One region of the Scandinavium tedordense genome, then DNA from elsewhere that is predicted to be linked to it. Evidence: predicted binding sites of a transcription regulator. Region 1 holds the regulator's gene; the other holds the start of a gene.

The links. Region 1 encodes Fur, which represses iron uptake genes when iron is present. Its sites were predicted from a motif close to ATAATAATGAGAACNACTATCAA; they were not measured.
Region 2: the regulator Fur is predicted to act here: its motif matches at 3,521-3,543, upstream of fhuE (ferric-rhodotorulic acid/ferric-coprogen receptor FhuE).

Annotation. Positions count from the first base shown of each region.
Region 1 is NZ_JALIGG010000057.1:295,983-303,393, forward strand. Features, by position in the region: gene glnS (glutamine--tRNA ligase) at 1-311, shown strand, start outside; gene chiP (chitoporin ChiP) at 712-2,124, shown strand; gene chiQ (ChiQ/YbfN family lipoprotein) at 2,174-2,515, shown strand; gene fur (ferric iron uptake transcriptional regulator) at 2,606-3,058, opposite strand; gene fldA (flavodoxin FldA) at 3,375-3,905, opposite strand; gene ybfE (LexA regulated protein) at 4,055-4,348, opposite strand; gene ybfF (esterase) at 4,480-5,244, opposite strand; gene seqA (replication initiation negative regulator SeqA) at 5,418-5,972, shown strand; gene pgm (phosphoglucomutase (alpha-D-glucose-1,6-bisphosphate-dependent)) at 5,992-7,411, shown strand, end outside.
Region 2 is NZ_JALIGG010000058.1:586,733-594,143, forward strand. Features, by position in the region: gene MUU46_RS22200 (SDR family oxidoreductase) at 1-590, opposite strand, end outside; gene MUU46_RS22205 (winged helix-turn-helix transcriptional regulator) at 712-1,059, shown strand; gene MUU46_RS22210 (aminotransferase-like domain-containing protein) at 1,105-2,289, opposite strand; gene MUU46_RS22215 (YncE family protein) at 2,407-3,462, opposite strand; gene fhuE (ferric-rhodotorulic acid/ferric-coprogen receptor FhuE) at 3,771-5,942, shown strand; gene MUU46_RS22225 (TCR/Tet family MFS transporter) at 6,120-7,319, shown strand; gene MUU46_RS22230 (TetR/AcrR family transcriptional regulator) at 7,334-7,411, shown strand, end outside.

The DNA of each region.
Region 1 (7,411 bases):
AAGTGAAAGGCGTTATCCATTGGGTAAGCGCAGGTCACGCGCTGCCGGTTGAGATTCGCCTGTATGATCGTCTGTTCAGCGTACCAAACCCGGGCGCGGCAGAAGATTTCCTGTCCGTCATTAACCAGGAATCACTGGTTATCAAGCAGGGCTATGCTGAGCCGTCGCTGAAAGCCGCGCAAACGGGTAAAGCGCACCAGTTCGAACGTGAAGGTTACTTCTGTCTCGACAGCCGCTACAGCACCGCAGAGAAGCTGGTATTTAACCGTACCGTTGGCCTGCGTGATACCTGGGCAAAAGCGGGCGAATAAGTTTCGCTTTTGCTGAAAATAAAAAGCGTCGCGCAATGCGGCGCTTTTTTTATGTCATTTTCGTGATGCGAAATAATATCATTTTCATTCATGAAACAGCGCCTCGGCCTTGTTACATTTTTTAGTGCCATTTTCCCTTTCTTATTGATAAGCCCCTGCTATTAGCGGTTTTCGTCGCTTCATGCTGAAACGTGCATGTGTAACAAAACGCAATCAAATATGTGCGCCCTGTCATAATCTTGCATTTTCGTGCGGAAAAAGGATTGATAATTCGCGTCGCGAAAAATAGTCTACATGCATAGCGTTAGGACTTTTCTGCCTCGCTACTTTTTTGCAGTACTTAATTTTTATCGCTGTTCGCTTTGCGAACGCGTTTTTAAAAGTCAAAGAGGATATACACATGCGTACGTTCAGTGGCAAACGTAGTACGCTGGCGCTGGCTATTGCCGGGGTCACCGCAATGTCGGGCTGGTTGGCAGTTCCGCAAGCCAGTGCAGCAGGATTCATAGACGATTCAACCTTAACCGGCGGCATCTATTACTGGCAGCGCGAGCGTGACCGTAAAGATGTAACCGACGGCGACAAGTACAAAACCAACCTTTCTCACTCCACCTGGAACGCCAATCTCGACTTCCAGTCGGGTTATGCTGCAGATTTTATCGGCCTGGATATTGCGGCCTTCACCGCAATCGAAATGGCTGAATCCGCCGAAAGCGGTCACCCAAACGAAATCGCGTTCTCCTCTGTTAATAAAGGCTATGACGAAGACTGGTCTGGCGATAAGAGTGGGATCAGTCTGTATAAAGCCGCCGCGAAATTTAAACTGGGGCCGACCTGGGCACGCGCAGGTTATATTCAGCCTACTGGCCAGACCCTGTTAGCGCCGCACTGGAGCTTCATGCCGGGTACTTATCAGGGTGCTGAAGCCGGGGCAAACTTTGACTACGGGGATGCCGGGGCGTTGAGCTTCTCGTATATGTGGACCAACGAGTACAAAGCTCCGTGGCACCTTGAAACTGATCATTTCTATCAGAACGACAAGAAAACCAAAGTGGAGTATCTGCACTCCATCGGTGCTAAATACGACTTCAAAAATGACCTGGTGCTCGAAGCAGCATTTGGTCAGGCTGAAGGCTTTATGGATCAGTACTTCGCCAAAGCCAGCTATAAATTTGATGTCGCCGGGGCGCCGCTCTCGACCAGCTACCAGTTCTACGGTGCGCGTGACACCGTCAGCAGCAACACTATCAACGATATCTATGACGGTACCGCGTGGCTACAGGCTCTGACCTTAGGTTATAAAGTGGGCGACGTTGTTGACCTGCGTCTCGAAGGAACATGGGTAAAAGCGGAAGGGCAGCAGGGTTACTTCCTTCAGCGTATGACCCCAACCTATGCTTCTTCCAACGGCCGACTGGATATCTGGTGGGATAACCGCTCAGACTTCAACGCCAACGGCGAAAAAGCGGTGTTCTTCGGCGGTATGTATGATCTGAAAAACTGGGATATGCCGGGCTGGGCCGTGGGCGCGTCTTATGTTTATGCCTGGGATGCTAAACCGTCTGACTGGCTTATCAATAGTGCAGGTCAGCGCGAAGATATCGCCTCAAACAAAATTAAAGAGTCAGCTTACAGCCTCGACGCGATGTACACCGTTCAGGAAGGGCGAGCGAAAGGCACGCTGTTCAAGCTGCACTTTACTCAATACGACAACCACTCCGACATCCCGAGCTATGGCGGGGGGTACGGCAATATCTTCCAGGATGAGCGTGACGTGAAATTCATTGTTATCGCCCCGTTCACCATTTTCTGACAAGTCGCGCGGCAGCGTTAACGTCGCCGCGCGCCTATGAGGCCGTATCATGAAAAAATTGATTCTCATCGCTATGATGGCATCCGGGCTGGTTGCATGCGCACAACCCCAGGCGCCACAGGAAGATAACAAGCTCAAAGAGGCGTACAGCGCGTGTATTAACACCGCCGAAGGCAACCCGGATAAAATCCAGGCGTGTCAGAATGTATTGGACGTACTGAAAACCGAGAAGTCACATCAGCAGTTTGCCAATCAGGAAACCGTGCGGGTTCTGGATTATCAACAGTGCATCCAGGCGACGCATACCGGCAACGATCAGGCGGTGAAAGCCCGCTGTGACCAGATTTGGAAGGAAATTCGTAACAACAACACGACAACCACAAAGCCATAACCCTCAACTATCGGCCTCTGTGATTGCCTGAAATTTATGCCAAAAAAAGCCAACCGCGAGGTTGGCTTTTTGCTTTTGAGCAAACGCTGATTATTTCTCAGCGGCGTCGTGTGCGTGTTCATCTTCACGGCAGTCGCCTTCTGCGCAGTGGCCATAAAGATAAAGGCTATGGTTGGTCAGACGAATGCCATGTCGAGTGGCGATTTCGCGCTGACGCGTTTCGATAGAGTCATCACTGAACTCAATAACCTTGCCGCAGTCGAGGCAGATTAAGTGATCGTGATGATGCTGCTGAGTCAGTTCGAAAACAGACTTGCCGCCTTCGAAGTTGTGGCGGGTGACAATGCCGGCATCGTCGAACTGGTTCAGAACGCGATAAACCGTTGCCAGACCAATCTCTTCGCCCATATCAATGAGGCGTTTATAAAGGTCTTCCGCACTGACATGGTGATTGTCCGGCCCCTGAAGCACTTCCAGAATTTTCAAACGAGGAAGCGTGACTTTCAGGCCTGCCTTCTTTAATGCGGTATTGTTGTCAGTCATGCGGAATCAGTCCTGTTGCTAGGCGATACACTTCCCTATGGGGAAGTATTACTAAGAATGAATTCAGGATAATGCGTCTCATTATAGGACTGCCTGGCCTAAATGGGAACGTAAACCCTGAGCAAAGTATGCTTTTCAAAAACGAGGCATCATCTGCAAAGCGAAACATCCGACCTCGTCAAAACAGGTGACATTGTACAGACATGTGCTCAAAAGTTAAAAATTTGTAGCGATTAATTTAATTGCTTTTATCTATTAATTTAACACAACGTATCGCTAATACGGCGCAGCACGGATGCTGCACCGTACTAAATCATTAGGCGTTCTTGATCTCTTCGAGGTGCAGCTCTTCGGAGATTTGTTTCACCCATTTTTCGACACGCTCAGCGGTCAGCTCTGGCTGGCGATCTTCGTCAATGGCCAGACCCACAAAATGGGCGTCATCAGCCAGACCTTTAGAGGCTTCGAAATGGTAGCCTTCGGTCGGCCAGTGGCCAACGATAGTTGCGCCGCGCGGTTCGATGATGTCGCGGATGGTACCCAACGCATCACAGAAATATTCTGCGTAATCTTCCTGATCGCCACAGCCAAACAGTGCGACCAGCTTACCGTTGAAGTCTACCTCTTCCAGCGTCGGGAAGAAGTCGTCCCAGTCACACTGTGCTTCACCGTAGTACCAGGTAGGGATACCCAGCAGCAGAATATCGAAACCTTCGAGATCTTCTTTACTGCTCTTGGCAATGTCATGCACCTCGGCAACGTCTTTGCCAAGCTGCTTCTGGATCATCTTCGCGATATTTTCGGTGTTACCCGTGTCGCTGCCGAAAAAAATACCTGTGATTGCCATGAGTAAAATAACCTCTTGAAACGTATTGAAATGATGGTGGAATGTTGCCCACAGATAAAGGCAATGATAGCAGGAGGAGAAGTGCGCGGAAACTGCAATCGCGCCGTACTGCACTCTCTGCTAAATGAAAGTGATTTTTTGCCGTATTTTCAGACAAGTTCCTGGCCGTGTAATGCAGCCAGTTGTTGCAACAATATCTCTTCGATAAGCTCGCTGCGGCTCATATTTCTGGCATCAGCCAGTTCATTGAGCGCATCCACGGCATCGTTATTGAGCTTTAGCTCAACGCGTTTGAGACCGTTGCTTTTGTCGCGTTTAAGCTGATTACGCTTATTTATGCGTAATTGTTCGTCGCGCGAGAGCGGATTGGTTTTCGGCCTTCCCGGGCGACGCTCATTTGCGAACAAATCTAATGTCGTTCGGTCCGTTTGTTCTTTTGCCATGATTCAGAGTGACTTCGGGGAAACAAGCCGCCAGACGACAGGCCCGGCGCAGATAGCGCGCAATCATACATCAGCGAAACCCGGACGCCAACGCCGGGAGGCACAATGGCGCTTGCTTGCTCGGATTTTAATCATTCTGCCAGGTATCGACGAATCGCACGCAGCACCGCATCCGGTTTTTCTGCGTGAACCCAATGTCCGGCACCCGCGATCACGTGCGCGCGGGCCTGCGGGAACTGTGCAAGTAACGCGTCGCGGTACTCTGCGGTGACGTAAGGCGAATTTCCACCAGGGATAAACAGGGCAGGGTGGTCCCAGGCAGGAATCGGTTCCCAGCCAACGATATGGGGATATTGATCCCACAACGCTGGCACGTTGAATCGCCACGCACCGTCGACGAACGACTTCAGCAGGAACTGAATCACGCCTTCTTCATCTATATGCTGGCGCATTACATCCGCGGCCTGCTGGCGGCTGGACACGCCTGCGTCGGTCACGGCGTTAATGGCGGCAAAAATCTCATCGTGACGGCGCACCTGATAAGCCACCGGAGCGATATCAATCGCCACCAGTTTTTCAACACGTTCAGGGGCTAGCGCCGTAAACGCCATCACCGCTTTACCGCCCATTGAATGGCCAATCAGACTCGCCTTCTCAATGCCGTTTGCATCGAGCGTATCGACAAGATCCTGCGCCATTGCGGCGTAGGTCATCTCCGGGTCGCGAGGGGAAAGGCCATGGTTACGCATATCGACTTGCAGGATATTGTGGTCGGCAACCAGATCCCGGGCGAGGATCCCGAGGTTATCAAGGCTACCGAAAAGGCCGTGAACGAGGACGATGGGAGAATTAGTGTGCAGGTTTTGTGCAGTTTGCGCTCGGCTGTTTAATTTCATGGCAAAGTTCTTTTTTTCGCTACGTCGGGTTAGGGTATCATGTTGAACATTCTGCCGCCCGGCTGCAACACTCAGTAGTCGTCTGAGTTTTTGCCGACACGCTATCCGCTGTTGGGTTTTGTCCTTATAATCCCAACAACTTGTATTCAGAAAAGATATCTCACTGGATTAAGATGAAAACGATCGAAGTTGATGACGAACTCTACGGCTTTATTGCCAGCCACACTAAGCACATTGGCGAGAGCGCATCCGACATTTTAAGGCGTATGCTGAAATTTTCTGCCGTATCGCAGGCGGCAGCATCAACCGTAGCCAAAGAAACTCCGGCATCCGCGTCTGCACCGGTCGTCGCTGCGGTTAAAAAAGTGTCTTCAACAAAAGATAACGTTCGCGCCATGCGCGAGCTGATGCTTTCTGACGAATACGCCGAGCAGAAAAAAGCGGTCAACCGCTTCCTGCTGGTGCTGACTACACTTTACGCTTTAGACAGCAAGTCATTTGCTCAGGCTACCGAGTCGCTGCATGGCCGTACGCGCGTTTACTTCTCCTCTGACGAAGCAACGCTGCTGAAAAACGGCAATCAGACCAAGCCTAAGCAGGTACCAGAAACCCCTTACTGGGTTATCACCAACACCAATACCGGTCGTAAATGCAGCATGGTTGAACACATCATGCAGTCAATGCAGTTCCCCGCGGAATTAATTGAAAAGGTTTGCGGCACCATCTAAGCATAAGAAGGACCAGGCAATGGCAACTCATAACCGTGCGGGTCAGCCTGCACAGCAGAGTGATTTGATCAACGTCGCCCAGCTGACGTCTCAGTACTACGTGCTGAAACCGGAAGTGGGTAACGCAGAACATGCGGTAAAATTCGGAACGTCCGGCCACCGTGGTAGCGCTGCGCGTCACAGCTTCAATGAACCGCATATCCTGGCCATTGCGCAGGCGATTGCGGAAGAACGCGCAAAAAATGGCGTTACCGGGCCGTGCTATGTCGGCAAGGATACCCACGCCCTGTCAGAGCCAGCGATCATTTCTGTACTGGAAGTGCTGGCGGCCAACGGTGTGGATGTGATTGTGCAGGAAAACAACGGCTACACTCCAACGCCTGCGGTCTCCAACGCTATCCTGGTTCACAATAAAAAAGGTGGCGCACAGGCTGATGGCATCGTCATCACCCCGTCCCATAACCCGCCGGACGATGGTGGTATCAAGTACAACCCGCCAAACGGTGGTCCGGCTGATACCAACGTTACCAAAGTGGTTGAAGACCGCGCAAACGCATTACTGGCTGATGGCCTGAACGGCGTGAAGCGCATGTCTCTGGATGCGGCGTATGCATCCGGGCATATCAAAGAGCAAGATTTGGTTCAGCCGTTTATCGAAGGGCTGGCAGATATCGTTGATATCAAAGCCATTCAGAAAGCGGGCCTGAAGCTTGGTGTTGATCCGTTGGGTGGCTCCGGGATCGAATACTGGAAACGTATCGCGGAGTTCTACAAGCTTGATCTGACCATCGTCAACGATCACGTCGATCAGACATTCCGTTTCATGCACCTCGACAAAGATGGCGCTATCCGCATGGACTGCTCATCAGAGTGTGCGATGGCAGGCCTGCTGGCATTGCGTGACAAATTTGACCTGGCGTTTGCCAATGACCCGGATTACGACCGTCACGGTATCGTGACGCCGGCTGGTCTGATGAACCCGAACCACTACCTGGCCGTAGCGATCAACTACCTGTTCCAGCATCGCCCACTGTGGGGCAAAGATGTCGCCGTGGGTAAAACCCTGGTGTCGTCTGCGATGATTGACCGTGTGGTTGATGATCTGGGTCGTAAGCTGGTGGAAGTGCCAGTAGGCTTCAAATGGTTTGTTGACGGTCTGTTCGACGGCAGCTTTGGTTTTGGCGGCGAAGAGAGCGCGGGTGCATCCTTCCTGCGTTTCGACGGCACACCGTGGTCTACCGACAAAGACGGGATCATCATGTGCCTGTTGGCGGCTGAAATCACTGCCGTCACGGGCAAAAATCCGCAGCAGCATTACGACGAACTGGCCGCGCGCTTTGGTGCACCGAGCTACAACCGTCTGCAGGCATCTGCAACTTCTGCCCAGAAAGCTGCGCTGTCTAAACTCTCTCCGGAGATGGTTAGCGCTGATACGCTGG
Region 2 (7,411 bases), on a different contig from region 1:
TGTGCCACGCCATTGCCCAGTTTACCCAGCGCCGGAGTTTCTGTTGGGCCAGGGCTTAAGCCGTTAACGCGGATCCCTCGGGGATGAAGCTCGCCCGACAACGTGCGTGCCAGTGATAGAATCGCCGCTTTACTGGCGGCGTAAACGCTGCTCTGCGGTAAGCCAATCCGGGCGCTCACTGACCCGCAGACAATCACCGATGACGGATTCGCCAGCATCGGTAACAGCGCCTGGATGAGGAAGAACGGCCCTTTGAGATTGACGCTCATCAGACGGTCATATGCGCGTTCATCCCACGCCTCAAGCGACTGATGCGTGACATCACCGGCGTTAGCAAAAAGGATATCCAGCTGTGGCCACTGTTCGCGTAATGCACCGGCCAACTGTTGTTGTTGGCCTAAATCGCCCGCATCACTTTTGAGAATCAGCACATTTTCACCGAGCTGTTCCCTCGCGGCCTGTAGGCCTGATTCGCTACGTCCAGTAATCGCTACCGTCGCACCTTCTGCCAGAAATTGCCTGGCGGTTTCAAGACCAATACCGCTGGTACCGCCGGTAATTAATGCGTATTTGCCATCAAGTCTGCCCATTATGTCACCTCGTATTTTGCTGGTGACGCCATTATTTGCGCTATAGTATCTTTTAGATAGTAGGCACCTTTTGGATACTAAGGCACGTCCTGGTATGCATTGACGAACGACGGGAGTTTGCATGACAAAAAATATTTTCCTTTTACCAACCGCAGGGTCGGAATGTCCGATGGTTGGTTTTGTAAACCTGATTGCCGGAAAATGGGCGATCCCGATCCTCTATCGGCTGATCCTGATTGATGAGCCGGTCCGATTCAGCGAATTACAGCGCGCAGTCGACCCTATTACTCAAAAAGAACTCACTCGCCAACTGCGCCAGTTTGAAGCTCGGGGATTAGTAACCAGACACGTATTTGCCGAAGTGCCGCCACGTGTGGAATATCAGATTACCGCGCTCGGGAAATCACTGCGCCCGACGCTGGATTCATTGGCGGAATGGATGCGGGAGAATGCCGCTGCGATGAGGTAAATATTGGCCCGGCAGCAGAGCACCACCGGGCGAAACATGCAGAAATTACAATGCAGATTTAAGTCGTTTAACGGCTTCGTACAGCTGCTCTTCGGTGGCGGTTGCGTAAGAGAAACGCAGCGTTTTCTTGTCTGCATGATCGCTAAAGAAGAACTCACCCGGCACGTAAACCACGCCTTTATCCAGCGTCTGCTTCAGCCATTTGGTGGTGTCGAAGTCATAACGGAACTGCGCCCACAGGAACATACCACCCTGCGGCTGATTAAAGGTGATGTGATCGCCGAGTTCCTCTTTCAGGAAGCGCGACAGCGCCAGGCATTTTTGCTTATAGGCGTCACGGATCAGCGCGATTTGCGGGTCAAGGCGATTCAGGGTCAGATACGCCGCCACCAGAGATTGGGTAAATGAGTTGGCGTGAAGATCGGTCGCCTGCTTTACAATCGCCACTTTCTGCTTCATCCATTCCGGCAGAATAATCCAGCCCACGCGCAGGCCCGGTGCCAGAATTTTTGAGAATGTCGAGGTGTAGACCACGCTGTCATGGTCGCCCAGTTCAGCGGCGGTCTGGAACAGGGTTTTCTGACGTTCTTCGGTAAAGCTGATTGCGCCATACGGATCGTCTTCGATTATCACGAAGTCGTGTTTGATCGCCAGTTTGACCAGTTTTTCACGACGTTCTGCGCTCAGCGTAGTCCCGCTCGGGTTACCGAAGGTCGGTACAATGTAGACAGCTTTGATGCGCGTAGTGTGCAACAGCGTTTCCAGCTCATCGACGAGCATCCCGTCAGCGTCGCTGCCGACCGACTGCACGGTGGCGTTGGTCAGACTGAGAATTTGCAGGGTCGCCAAATACGTTGGGCGCTCTACAACAAACACATCGCCCGGGTTAGCAAGCGAACGGATCAGCAAATCCAGCGCCTGCTGCGAACCCGAAGTGACCAGCAGACGGTCAACCGTGGTGTCAATTCCGCGAGATTTACACAGCCCGACCAGATGATCGCGTAATTCGACGGTCCCTTCTGTTAAACCGTACTGGAACGCCTCACCGAAGTTCTCTTCGACGACGAGTTGGGTGGCCTGGATAAGCCCTTCTTTATCGAATAACTCTCCCGACGGGATACCGCCTGCCAGCGAAATAACGCCTGGCATTTTACTGTGTTTTAACAGTTCACGAATGGCGGAAGGTTGAAGCTGTTGGATGCGGTCTGCGAGGTGATTGCTCTTGCTCATATTTTTTCTCTCGTTTTTATTCACCTAAAATATACATAGCACCCAAACGAATAAGCAATGCCTTTAACAGCCAAAAGCAAAAAACCACGCCAGGCGTGGTTTTTATGCGCAACAGGCTCAGTTCAGTGCAATACGAACCACGCTATCCGGGCCTTTGGTGGTGTTGTCTTCATTAAATTCCTGCTTGACCGTTACATACAGCGACTGTCCATCCGGCGAGATAAGCAGGCTATTTGGATGGCTGTCAAAAGACCAACTGTGTTTCACTGCATAACTGGTGGCGTCAAGCTGCAGTACTTTCTTCGACTCACGCTGGCTGATATAAATTTCGTTGCGCTTATCATTAAATTTAATCCCTAACGCGTCACCTTCAATACGTTTAAGCACCTTGCCAGTCCGTTCATCAATGACCAGCGTCACTTTGGCTTTTGAATCATCAGTCACGAACAGCCGACCGGTTTTGGCGTCTTCCGCCATGTTCAGGAACAAATACGTTTTCCCATCGCCAGGTGTCCAGCGCTGTTCTATTTTGTAGGTTTCCGGATTGATCATGAGAATTTCACCGCCCCCGTTAGCCGCATAGATACGCTGAGTGACCGGGGAATAGATAATACCAGTGACCCATTTGCCGGCATTTTCGATCCGATGTTTTAGCGTCATGGTGTTTGCGTCGACGACCGAAATAAAACCTGGGTCCGCGACGCCGCCGATAAACAGCATGCCGTTGTGCCAGAAGATTTCTCGCGCCCCCACCGGGTCGCCGTCTTTGTCTTTGCCTTCAAACATCAGTCGTTGCAGCACTTTTCCGCTTTCGGCATCCACTTTCGATACCCCGCCGTCTAGCGTGTTGGTGGTGTAAAACACCTTCCCGCCAGGATCCATCGTCATGCCGAAGTTTTTGTAATCGGTAAAGGTCTCACCGGTTTTTTTCAGCGTAGCCGGGTCAAGACGGTATAACGCCCCGCCGTTTACATCTTTAAAACCCTGTGCACTGGCGACGTACAGGGCCTTTGCTTCTGGCAAATACACCATTTCATACAGTCCATCACCCACCACCTTTTCCGACACACCCGGCACCGCAGTCTGTGCCTGAGCGTTAAAGGTCGACAAGCTGAAAGCCGCGGTTAACGCGAGGGCGAGTGTTGTTTTGTACTGCGTGAAGGGAAATAGCATCTGAAACTCCGTAAAAGGAAAGAACCCTGCCCAAAATGGGAAAATCGGTGTGGTTTTTATATTAATGAGAATCATAAGCATTTGCGTTATTTCTGTAAACCCATTGAAAAGCAGGGTTATCAGGCGACTCTGAATTCACAAATTGTTACACATGGAGTTAAACTCTTGCGCGACGACGCAAAAGCAAATAATTATTATTACCATTCTTATTAAGTCGTTCTCCGCATTTCACGCACCGGGCCATGAGAGCCTGGGCATCCATAGAAACGACAGCGCTTCACATAACAATAATTCTGACAGGAATCTTTATGTTTTTTATCTGCAAGGAAGCCAGCTGCGGCCGCCGCACGTCTGGCAAAAATTTAATGACCGTTTCACTGCTCGCGTCAGCTATCCATGCCCTGCTCTATTCACCTCAGGCGCTTTCTGCCAGTCCTGAGAGCGAACAAACGATGATCGTCGAAGGCAGCAGCGGTGCGGACAACGACGAAACGCATGATTACAATGTGAAATCGACCCATGCGGGCACCAAAATGCAGCTTGCACCGCGTGATTTGCCGCAGTCTTTCAGTGTGATCACCGAGCAACGTATGAAGGATCAGGATCTGGAAAATGTCGGCGATGTCCTGACGAACACCACCGGTATTTCTGCGCAGGTGGTGGACAGCGAGCGCTCGACCTACTTCTCACGCGGATTTGAAATCAGTAATTACACCTATGACGATATCCCCACCTCCGTTAGCGACGTATGGAACTACGGTGATGCGGCATCTGATACGGCGATTTATGACAGAATAGAAGTGGTTCGCGGTGCAACGGGCTTGATGACAGGTGCCGGAAGCCCGGCGGCGTCGGTGAATATGGTACGCAAACATGCCGACAGCAAAACATTTACCGGCAATCTGAGCGCCAGCTACGGCAGCTGGAACGATCAGCGCTACGTGGCCGATCTCTCTGCCCCGCTCAATCAGGAAGGTTCCGTGCGTGCCCGCGTGATTGCCGGTTATCAGGATCAGGACGGCTGGCTCGACAGGTACCATAAGACCAAAAAATTCTTGTACGGCGTTATTGATGCCGACGTAACCGACAGTACGCTGCTCTCATTGGGTTATGACTATCAGGAAAGCAACACCGATAACCCGACCTGGGGTGGTCTGCCAACGTGGTACAGCAACGGCAAGCGTACCGATTACGATCGCAGCCTGAACAGTGCCGCCGACTGGACGCGATATAACCTGAATTCGCGCAAAGTCTTTGCCAATCTGACTCACACCTTCGACAACGGCTGGATCTTCCGCGTGAACGGTACACACGCGGAGCAAACGTTTAACGACAAGCTGCTTTATGTGATGGGCAACCCGGACGAAATCACCGGCGAAGGGACCACCGGTTTTGGCAGTAAAGACCGCGGCGAACGCCATCTGGACTCCATTGACACCTACGCCAGCGGCCCGTTTGAACTGCTGGGTCGTCAGCATCAGCTGGTGGCTGGCGTGAGTTACAGCCGTCAGCATAATTCGACTTTCAGCGCCGATGGCCCGTTGGATAGCGAACAAATGGGTATCTTCAACAATGGCTGGACCGGCAATGTGATCGATCCGCAATGGGGTGACTGGTATCAGAACGCCGATGACATCGTAAGGCAGAAATCGGCTTACACCGCAGCCCGCCTGTCTCTCGCCGATCCGCTTTCGCTGATCGTGGGTGCGCGTTACACCCAATGGAGCACCATCGGCAGCAGCGGTGACATGAGCAAAAACAACATTACGCCGTACGGCGGTCTGGTGTATGACATCGATGACACCTGGTCGGCGTATGCCAGTTACACCTCTATCTTCCAGCCGCAAACCAAACGCGACTCAAGCGGCCAGTATCTTTCACCGATTACCGGGAAAAACTACGAAACGGGGCTCAAATCCGACTGGTTCAACGGCAGCCTGACGGCTACTTTCGCGATTTTCCGCATCGAACAAGAAAACGTCGGGCAGGAAGTGGAAGGTGAATTTGTGAATGGCGGCAGCGAGCAGGCCTACCGTCCGGCGAAAGGCGCCGTCAGCAAAGGTGCGGAATTTGAATTAAACGGCGCGCTGACGGATAACTTGCAGATGACGTTCGGCGCGACGCGGTACGTCGCGCGGGATTCGGAAGGCCGGTTTAACAGCAATATGCCGCAGACCACCTTCAAGCTGTTCACCCGTTATCAGGTGCCCACGCTTGCAGACCTGACCATCGGCGGCGGGATGACCTGGCAGAATAAAACCTTCCAGGATGCAGTCGGTCCGGACGGCGAAACGCAGCGTATTTATCAGGGAAGCTTCCCGCTGGCGAGCCTGTTTGCCCGATATCAGGTCAACAAACAGGTCGCCGTTCAGGCTAATGTTAACAACCTCTTCGACCGCAGCTATTACAGCTGGCTTGGTGACTCGGCGGTATACGGCGAACCGCGGAATGTCTCAGTGAACGTAGGGTATACATTCTGATGTTCTCGCCCCGGCGCTCGCCGGGGCTTCTTTTTGCAGTCTTAAGCCGCTCTCGCCTGTTCGATCATACTCCTTTCCGTTGGCGTCGTTGACAACTCTTCGGCGATCGCGCAGACTCAATATGTACTCGGTATACTTTTGTGTTCGGTACACTATTTTCCCTTTCAGAGAATCACGATGAATAAATCCCTGATTGTTATCTTCACAACAATCTGTCTCGATGCGGTGGGCATTGGTCTTATCTTCCCTATTCTTCCACGGCTGCTGGAAGACGTGGCGAACACCACCCACATCGCACCGTATATTGGCATCATGACGGCGCTGTATGCCGCGATGCAGTTTATTTTCGCCCCGATGCTGGGCGCGTTAAGCGATAACATTGGTCGTCGACCGGTGCTGCTCATCTCCCTTGCCGGTGCGGCTATCAACTATATCGTGATGGCGTTCGCGCCTCATCTTTGGATGCTGTTTGTTGGCCGTGCGATTGCCGGGCTGACCAGCGCTAACATTTCCGTCGCCACCGCCTACATCACCGATATTTCAAAACCTGAACAGCGCGCGCGCCGTTTTGGTCTGTTCAACGCCATGTTTGGCATCGGCTTTATTATTGGCCCGGTATTAGGCGGCGTGCTGGGAGATACCTGGATTCGCCTGCCGTTTCTGGTGGCCGCAGTACTCAACACCTGTAACCTGCTGATGGCGCTGTTTTTATTGCCAGAATCGCGCGTTCCGGCGCATCGTTCACTGAAACTTTCCGCGCTTAATCCTCTCCAACCGCTGCGTTGGGTGTTCTCAATGAAAAAGCTGATGCCGCTGGTGCTGGTCTTCTTCATTCTTAGCGCCACCGGTGAAGTGTACGGTACCTGTTGGGCGCTGTGGGGTTCAGACACTTTCGCCTGGAACGGCATGTGGATTGGCCTGTCGCTCGGCGCGTTTGGCGTATGTCAGACGCTGGTACAGGCGTTTTTACCCGGCCCGGCGACCCGTCTTTTGGGTGAACGGGGCGCGGTTCTGCTGGGCGTTGCCTGCTCCTGCTGTGCGCTGCTGATCCTGGCCTTTACCCGTGAAGGCTGGGTGGTGTTCGCGATAATGCCGCTGTTTGCGCTGGGCGGAATGGGTGCTCCGGCGTTACAGGCGCTCGCCACCCGGCAGGTCGATGCGGATCGTCAGGGTCAGTTCCAGGGCGTACTGGGATCAGCTATCAGCCTGGCGTCGATTATCGCCCCGCTCGGCTTTTCGTCATTCTATTTTGTCGTACAGCAAAGCTGGCCAGGTGCCATCTGGCTGTCTGTGGTTGTGGTGTACGCGATCGCGGTGCCGTTAATTATTCTGGGTACGCGTAAAAACGTTGCCGCTGAATCCACTGATGCTGCGTAATTAAAGGAGAAACCATGTCTGAAGTGATCGACCGTCGTGCCAGAAAGCGTCTGGAAACGCGCCGCAATATCTCTTACGCCGCGACCGGACTG